2 regions of the Pseudomonas macauensis genome follow, and region 1 is predicted to be linked to the other one. Evidence: riboswitches for the same ligand, from Rfam matches in the RefSeq annotation. Region 1 holds a riboswitch; the other holds the start of a gene.

Region 1 (4,302 bases):
CCTGCTCACCGGGCACAACATCGAGATGGGCGAGCTGACCGCCACCATCGCCCGCCTGCTGGGCAAGCCGGCACCCACGCCGATGCCGCTGCACCGTGCCCGAGCCCTGGCGACCCTGGGACGCTGGCGTTACCGGCTGACCGGCAAGATGCCGCTGCTGGACGACACGGCGATCGAGGTGATGGCCGGCGGGCAGTTCCTCGACGGACGCAAGGCGCGCGAAGAGCTGCGCTTCGAGGCCCAGGTGCCGCTGGAAGAGACGCTGGAACGGGCGATTGCCTGGTTCCACGCCAACGACTATCTGTGACGCCTGTATGTGTAGGAGCGAGCTTGCTCGCGAACTCGCATCGCTGCGGAGTTTGTTCGCGAGCAAGCTCGCTCCTACGAAGAGCACAAATGAAAAAGCCCGGCATTGCCGGGCTTTTTCATGTCAGGGCAGGGCCTTCTCGGCGAAGGGCCGGTTCTGCAGCCCCATCTGCGCGCGGAAGCTCTCCATGTCGAACATGGTGCACAGTTCGAGGATTTCCCCGGTGCTGCTGAACACCCAGAAGCCCATGGCCGACAGGCTGAGGATCTTCTCGCTGGCCGGGTAGCCGAAGGCGGGGCGGGAGATGCTGCCCAGCAGGGTGCTCCAGGTGAACACCTTGTTGCCTTCGCGGATGCATTCTTCCACCACCACTTCCAGGTCCGGCATGGCCGAGCGGATGCCCTCCACCAGCCGGCGGTAGCCGGCATTGTTCAGCGGCTGCGCGGTGAAGGCGCTCTTGTAGAGGAAGTCCGGGCTGTGCAACTGCTCGGCCAGCGCCAGATGACCTTTGTTCCAGACAAGGTCGATGTGCTGGCGGGCGAGCCTCTTGAGATCCTTCTCAGACATGGCGCTTCCTGTGCTTGCTGAAATACGGGGGACAATGGCACGCCACTGTGTATCGTTTGTGAAACACAGGCATTGGCCGGCGCGCCAGGGTCCCACCGGGCTTCAGGTCAGACCACACCGCCCAGTTGCAGCGCGTGCCAGGCGGCGGCCAGGCCGAGGATGGCGAAGGCGGCGGCGGCCAGGCGACGGATCAGGTTCAGCGGCAGGCGGTCGGCAGCGAAGTTGCCCGCCAGCACCACCGGCACGTTGGCGATCAGCATGCCCAGCGTGGTGCCCAGCACCACCAGCAGGAAATGCGGGTATTGCGCGGCCAGCATCACGGTGGCGACCTGGGTCTTGTCGCCCATCTCGGCGAGGAAGAAGGCGATCAGGGTGGTGAGGAACGGGCCGAACTTCTTCAGCGCGCCTTCTTCGTCGTCATCCAGCTTGTCGGGGATCAGGGTCCAGGCGGCGACGGCCAGGAAACAGGCGGCCAGCACCCAGCTCAGTGCAGTGGCGGAGAAGAAGCTGGCGACCCAGCTGCCGACGGCGCCGGCGGCGAAGTGGTTGGCCAGGGTGGCGGCGATGATCCCGGCGATGATCGGCCAGGGCTTGCGGAAACGGGCGGCGAGAACGAGCGCGAGCAGTTGCGTCTTGTCGCCAATTTCGGCCAGGGCAACGATCAGGGTTGGGACGAAGAGGGATTCCATCAGGCTTCCTAAGGGGCGGGTCGACTAAGCACCATGACACGCGCCACCTGCCCGCCCCGGGTCAGGTTGCTCGTGTCATAGGTCTTGTCAAACCCGGGCCTGAGCGTTGCAGGCGGGTCGCACGCGCCATGGTCTGCGGACCAAGTGTGTTGACGCGTACCGGGCGAGCTGGGCGCTCGCGGGAGACTACTCCCCTAGGACGGGGCGCATTCTGCCCAAGTCGTAGGACTTGGGCAAGCCTGCAGGTCGGATCATTCGCGGCTGGAGCGAATGTCCATGTCCTCGTAGCGGATGAAGCGGGTGCCGTTCTTGAAGCGGTAACCCAGCCAGATCGCGAGGAACAGCGGGATGGTGATGTAGGTGGCGACCAGTCCCGCCCAGTCCACTTCCTCGCCGACGAACGCCTGGTAGTTCTGCCCCAGGGTGATGATCAGGCAGAGGGTGAAGGCGAACAGCGGACCGAAGGGGAACCATTTGGCGCGGTAGGGCAGGCTGTTCAGGTCGCCGCCCTGCAGGACGAAGGCCTTGCGGAAGCGGTAGTGCGACACGGCGATGCCCAGCCAGACGATGAAGCCGCACATGCCCGAAGCGTTGAGCAGCCAGGTGTAGACGGTCTTGTCGCCGATGAAGCTGGTGAGGAAGCACAGCGCGCCGATGAAGGTGGTGGCCAGCAGCGCATAGCGCGGCACGCCGCTTTCCGACACCTGGGTGAACAGGCGCGGCGCCTTGCCCTGGGTGGCCATGGTGTAGAGCATCCGGGTCGAGGCGTACATGCCGGAGTTGCCGGCCGAGAGGATCGCCGAGAGGATCACCGCGTTCATCACGCCCGCCGCGGCGGCCAGGCCCGCGCGCTCGAACAGCAGGGTGAAGGGCGAGGTGCTGATGTCGGTGCTGTCGGTCTTGAGCAGGTTCGGATCGGTGTAGGGGATCAGCATGCCGATGACGAAGATCGACAGGATGTAGAACATCAGGATTCGCCAGAACACCTGGCGGATGGCGATGGGAATGGACTTCTGCGGGTTTTCCGATTCGCCCGCGGCGACGCCGATCAGCTCGGTGCCCTGGAAGGAGAAGCCGGCGATCATCGCCACCCCGATCATCGCCTGCAGGCCGCCGACGAAGGGCGCGTCACCGGCGGTGAAGTTGCTGAAGCCGGGGCTGTCGATGCCGTGCATGATGCCGATGATGCTGGCCAGCCCGATGCCGATGAACACCACGACGGCGACCACCTTGATCAGCGCGAACCAGAACTCGCTCTCGCCGAAACCCTTCACCGAGAAGAAGTTGAGCATGAACATGATGCCCAGGAACACCACGCTCCAGTACATGCCAGGCACGTCGGGGAACCAGAACTTCATCACCAGCTGCGCGGCCACCAGTTCCGCGGCGATGGTCACCGCCCAGTTGTACCAGTAGTTCCAACCCATGGCGAAACCGAAGCCATCGTCGATGAAGCGGCTGCCATAGGTGCAGAACGAGCCGGAGTCGGGGATGTACGCCGCCAACTCGCCCAGGCTGGTCATCAGGAAGAACACCATCAGGCCGATCAGTGCGTAGGCCATCAGCGCACCGCCGGGGCCGGCGGTGGCGATGGTGCTGCCGGAGGCGACGAACAGGCCGGTGCCGATGGAGCCGCCGATGGCGATCATGTTCAGGTGGCGGGGCTTGAGAGAGCGCTTGAGGTGATGCGGCTTCTCTTTCGGCCCCATGGCGAATGTCAGCTCGACATCGTCTTTGATTCTTCGATTCACAGGTGTCCTCGATAAGTCTGGGCGTGCGGCGGCGCGCCGGTCCATGGCTCGGTGCAGTGTAGTGCGAGCCTTCGATCAGCGCCGCCGGGCGCTGTAGATTCGGAAGCCGTCGGCCTCGGCCAGGGTCTGGCAGGGGCCGAGGTGCTGCTCGATCAGCGGCGGGTATTTCAGGAAGCTGTTGGCCACCAGGCGCAGCTCGCCGCCGCTCGCCAGGTGGCGGGCCGACTGGCGCAGCAGGTGTTCGGTGGCGGCGTAGCTGGTGTGCACGCCCTGGTGGAAGGGCGGATTGCTGACGATCGCGGCGAGCCCGGTGGGGGCAGCGTCGATGCCGTCGCCGGCGATCACCTCGGCGCTGAGGCCGTTGGCGGCCAGGGTCAGTCGGCTGCTTTCGACGGCGAAGGCGTCGACATCCAGCAGGGTCAGCTGGCTTTGTGGATAACGGCGCTTGAGGGTGGCGCCGATGACGCCCGCGCCGCAGCCGAAGTCCAGCACCTGGCCGCCCGGCAGGCCGTCCAGCTGTTCCAGCAGCAGGGCGCTGCCGCGATCCAGGCGGCCGTGGCTGAACACGCCGGGCAGGGTGACTACGTGCAGCGGGCCGTCGGCCAGCGGCAGTTCGTAGCGTTGCGCCAGGGCGTGCAGATCGGGCGCTGCGGGCGCGCCGTCGACGTGCGCGTGCCACAACTGGCAGTGGCGGGCGCTGTCGAGCTTGCTGGCGCGGCCGAAGACGGCGAGCTGCTTGCTGGCGCGCTCGACGCCGGCGCGTTTCTCGCCGACCAGGTACAGCTCGCCCGCCGGCACACGGTTGGCGAGGGCGGCGAGCAGGTAATCGGTGAGTTCGCGGGACTTGGGCAGGAACAGCACGGCGGCATCGAACGCACCTTCGGGTGGAATTGCGCCGAAGTGGCAGCGGCCCGGATAGCGGGCTTCGAGCTGCTGGCTTTCGCCGGCGTGCCAGCTCCAGCCCCGGGCCTGCGGCAGGTCGCCGAGC
Region 2 (4,302 bases), 240 kb from region 1:
AGTTGGCGCTAGAAACGAAAAAGCCCCTGAAATTCACTAGGAAAATCAGGGGCTTATCGTTTGCGTTTGGTGGAGCCGGGGGGATTTGAACCCCCGTCCGCCAGTTCTCCGCTGTCGGTTCTACATGCTTAGCCATCTCTACTGAGTTAACTCCGCGCCGCCCGAGTGGCAGGGTGCTTGGAGCGAGCTGTATAAGTTTTAGCCGTTACGCCTACAGCGAACTTGGCGGCGATCCTGTTCTATATGACAGACCTAATCGTCGGGTTTACAGGCATCCCCTAGGGTCTGCTAGCGGCACTTAGGCTGCTAGGGCGTAGTTGTCGTCGTTGGCAACTATAAAGTTGTGGCAGCTGATTTACGAGAACTGTCACCTACTCGGCATGCCCCTCGAGTTTTGTTACCGGCGTCGAATCCTAATCGGCCCCAAAACCTTTGAAGGTCGTCGACCATTCTACGGGAAAGCCGCCCCAAGGTCCAACCGGGGCGGCGCAAGTCATTGTCAGGTTAGGAATTTCAGCACGGCCTCAGCCACCGCTTCGGAGGAGGCGGGGTTCTGGCCGGTGATCAGGCCCCGGTCGACCTCTACATGGCTCTGCCAGTCGGGGCCTTTGCTGTAGCGGGCGCCGTTGGCCTTGAGCATGTCCTGGACGAGGAAGGGCACCACGTCGGTGAGGCCCACGGCTTCCTCTTCGCTGTTGGTGAAGCCGGTGACGTGTCGGCCTTGCACCAGCGGTCGGCCATCCAGCCCGCGCGGGTGGCGGAATACGGCGGGGGCGTGGCAGACGGCGGAGACGGGTTTGCCGCTGGAGTGGAAGGCTTCGATCAGCGCCACCGAGGTTCTGTCCTCGGCCAGGTCCCAGAGCGGGCCATGGCCACCGGGGTAGAAGATGGCGTCGTAGTCGTCGGCGTGTACCTCGGTCAGTTTCACGGTATTGGCCAGCGCGGCCTGCGCTTCGCTGTCCTGGCGGAAGCGGCGGGTGGCCGGGGTCTGGGCGTCTTCCTCATCGCTCTTGGGGTCGAGCGGTGGCTGGCCGCCTTTGGGCGAGGCCAGGGTCAGGGTGGCGCCGGCATCCTTGAACACGTAGTAGGGCGCGGCGAACTCCTCGAGCCAGAAGCCGGTTTTCTTGCCGGTGCTGCCGAGCTGGTCGTGGGAGGTCAGGACTACCAGGATTTTCATGCTCACTCCTTCGGCGTATCGCTGTGACGAGCGGCTGCCGCAGCAACGGCAGCCCAGACTGGTCAGTGTAGGCGGTACGCCGTACTCGTCAGCGTGACAGGGTGATGCCCAGATAGGCGGCGTATAGCACGCCGTTGAGCAGCAGCACCCAGACCGGGAACCCGTCGCGCTGGGCATTGAGGCGAAGCCAGAGAGCGGCGCCAAGGGTGATCAGCACGCCGGTGAGGACTTCGGTGCGCGGTTGCCAGGGGGTGAGCAGGATGCCGATGGCGGGCAGCAGGGTGCCCTGGAAGACCATGGCGCCGCTGATGTTGCCGAAGGCCAGGGTGTCCTTGCCGCGACGGACCCAGAGGATGCTGTTGATCTTTTCCGGCAATTCGGTGGCGATCGGGATGATCAGCAGCGACAGCAGCAGCGCGGAAACTCCCAGCAGGTGCGACAGCCCCTCGACGCCGTGGATGAAGCCCTTGGCGCCCAGCACCAGCAGAGCCAGGCCTAGCAGCAATTGCAGCAGGATGGTTCCCAGGTTGGTCGGCAAGCCGATGCGAGACAGGTACATGTGGTGGTCGGCCTCGGTGCCGTGGCCGTTCTCCACCAGTTCCTGCGAGGCACGCAGCGTGAGGGTGATGTAGGCGACGTAGGTGAGCACCAGCAGCAGGCTCAAGCCAAGGCGCACCGTCAGGTATTGCGTCGGCACGAACATGGCGACGGTGGCGAGGCTGAAGGCGATCAGGAAGAAGTTCAAGTCGCGCTGCAGGCCGGTGCGCTCGGGGCGTACGCGTCCGGTCAGGCCGCGTGCGCGCAGGACGAAGCAGGCCATCAGGCAGGTGGACAAGGTTGAGAGCATCAACGGCGCGCCGAGGATGGCGCCGACGCCGACTTCCTGGTTGAGGTTGGCGTTACTGGTGCCGGCGAACAGGGCCAGCAGAGGGATCAGGGTCTCCGGCAGGGCGGTGCCGATGGCGGCGAACAGCGAGCCGGTAACGCCTTCGGAAATGCCCAGGCGCTCGCCGAGATGCTCCAGCGCGTTGGTGAAGACTTCGGCGGCAATCAGGATCACCAGCAGCATGCCGAGCAGTTCGAGGATGAAGGTCAGCATGCGTGGGGCTCCAGGATGGAGCGAGGTGCGGGATAGTGCATCACGGTGAAAACTCCCGGCCGGTTCGATACCCATGACCACGCGCTCCCCGGCTGTTTGGAGGCTGCGTGGTCAAAGGTCTTGCCGGGCAACGTATCGCTAGCGACGCCATGGCCTGAAATCTGTCTACGATCTGCTGCGCCCAGTTCTGCTCTAGCTCGCGAGATCGTCAACGGATTTGGGCCAAGTGTGTTGACGTCGCCCCCGCTCGCACGAGCGGTCGGCTACTCCCCAATGACGCGCGCATTCTAGCCGATCACAAGCTTAGCTCAACCCGACCGGTCACCAGGTGTCGATCAGTGGGCGCTTCTTCCCCTGGCGAGGCGCCGGGCGCGGCACCGAGGCGAGGCCACGCAGCAGCCAGCGGCGGGTATCGGCCGGGTCGATCACGTCGTCGATTTCCAGGTAGCTCGCCATGTTCAGTCCCTTGCCATTGCGGTAGGCCGCGGCGACCAGCTTGTCGAACAGCCTTTGCCGCTCCTGCGCATCTTCCACTGCGGCCAGTTCCTTGGCGTAGCCGAGGCGGATCGCGCCTTCCAGCCCCATCGCGCCGAACTCGCCGCTGGGCCAGGCCACCGTGAACAGCGCCGCGTGGAAGCTGCCGGCCGCCATCGCCTGCGCACCCAGGCCATAGCCCTTGCGCAGCACCACGGTGAAGAAGGGCACGGTCAGGCTGGCGGCGGTGACGAACATGCGCGACACGTGGCGCACGGTGGCGGTCTTTTCCGCCTCCGGGCCGACCATGAAGCCGGGGGTGTCGCACAGGGAAATGATCGGCAGGTCGAACGCGTCGCACAGCTGCATGAAGCGCGCGGCCTTGTCGCCGGCTTCGGCGTCGATGGCGCCGCCGAGGTGCATGGGGTTGTTGGCGATCAGGCCGAAGGGTTTGCCCTCGATGCGCACCAGCGCGGTGATCATCCCCGCGGCGAAGCCACGGCGCAGTTCCAGCAACGATCCGCTGTCGGCCAGTTGTTCGATGACCTGGCGGATGTCGTAGACGCGCAGGCGGTTCTCCGGCACCGCGTGGCGCAGCAGGCGCTGGTCGGCGCATTCCCAGTCGGTGGTGTCGCCCTGGAAGTAGGCGAGGTATTGGCGGGCAATGTGAGTGGCTTCGGCCTCGTCTTCCACCAGCACGTCGATCACGCCGTTGGCGCTCTGCACGTCGCTGGGGCCGACTTCCTCCGGAGCGAATTTACCCAGCCCGCCACCCTCGATCATCGCCGGTCCCGCCATGCCCAGGCTGGTATCGCGGGTGGCGATGATCACGTCGCAGCAGCCCAGCAATGCGGCGTTGCCGGCGAAGCAGCGACCGGAGACCACGCCCACCAGCGGCACCAGTCCGGAGAGCCGCGCCAGGCCGACGAAGCTCATGTTGTCCAGGCCGGCGACGCCAACGAAATCGGTGTCACCCGGCCGCCCGCCGCCGCCTTCGGCGTAGAGCACCAGCGGGATGCGCCACTGCTCGGCGAGGTGCAGCATGCGGTCGGTCTTCTTGTGGTTCATCACGCCCTGGGTGCCGGCGAACACCGTGTAGTCGTAGGCCAGCACCAGGCAGCGCGCCTTCTCGTCGCCGAACTGCGCAGCGTTGATGCTGCCCAGGCCGCTGACCAGACCGTCGGCCGGGCTGCTGGCGATCAGTTCCTCGACGCTGCGGCGCCGGCGCTGGGCGGCGATGGCCAGGGCGCCGTACTCAATGAAACTACCTTCGTCGAGCAGATCGGCGAGGTTCTCGCGGGTGGTGCGCTTGCCAGTCTTGTGGCGCTTGGCAACAGCATCCGGACGGCGCTCGTCGAGGCCGATGGCATGGCGCTCGATGACTTCGGCGAGGTCGGCGCGGATCGCGTCGAGGTCGATGGCGGCGGCGTCCTGGCTGCCCTGCGCCGCGATGTCCGCCGGTTCCACGAACAGCAGTGCATCGCCTTCGCCCAGGCTGTCGCCCGGCGTGGCGGCCAGGCTGTGGACGATGCCGCTGGCGCTGGCCTTGACC

Evidence for each region. Region 1 has a riboswitch for manganese ahead of SD196_RS22285 (TMEM165/GDT1 family protein). Riboswitches for the same ligand answer to the same signal wherever they lie in the genome.
Region 2: it holds a riboswitch for manganese, as region 1 does, so the genes downstream of both, SD196_RS23485 (sodium:calcium antiporter) here and SD196_RS22285 (TMEM165/GDT1 family protein) in region 1, are expected to answer to the same signal.

The regions. Positions count from the first base shown of each region.
Region 1 covers NZ_CP138377.1:4,875,592-4,879,893, reverse strand. Annotated here, with positions in the region: gene SD196_RS22295 (NAD-dependent epimerase/dehydratase family protein) at 1-307, shown strand, start outside; gene SD196_RS22290 (ketosteroid isomerase-related protein) at 431-874, opposite strand; gene SD196_RS22285 (TMEM165/GDT1 family protein) at 982-1,563, opposite strand; yybP-ykoY riboswitch at 1,654-1,770, opposite strand; gene SD196_RS22280 (amino acid permease) at 1,815-3,272, opposite strand; gene SD196_RS22275 (methyltransferase) at 3,390-4,302, opposite strand, start outside.
Region 2 covers NZ_CP138377.1:5,117,666-5,121,967, reverse strand. Annotated here, with positions in the region: RNA gene ssrA (transfer-messenger RNA) at 68-425, opposite strand; gene SD196_RS23490 (type 1 glutamine amidotransferase domain-containing protein) at 500-1,177, opposite strand; gene SD196_RS23485 (sodium:calcium antiporter) at 1,266-2,276, opposite strand; yybP-ykoY riboswitch at 2,342-2,560, opposite strand; gene SD196_RS23480 (carboxyl transferase domain-containing protein) at 2,598-4,302, opposite strand, start outside.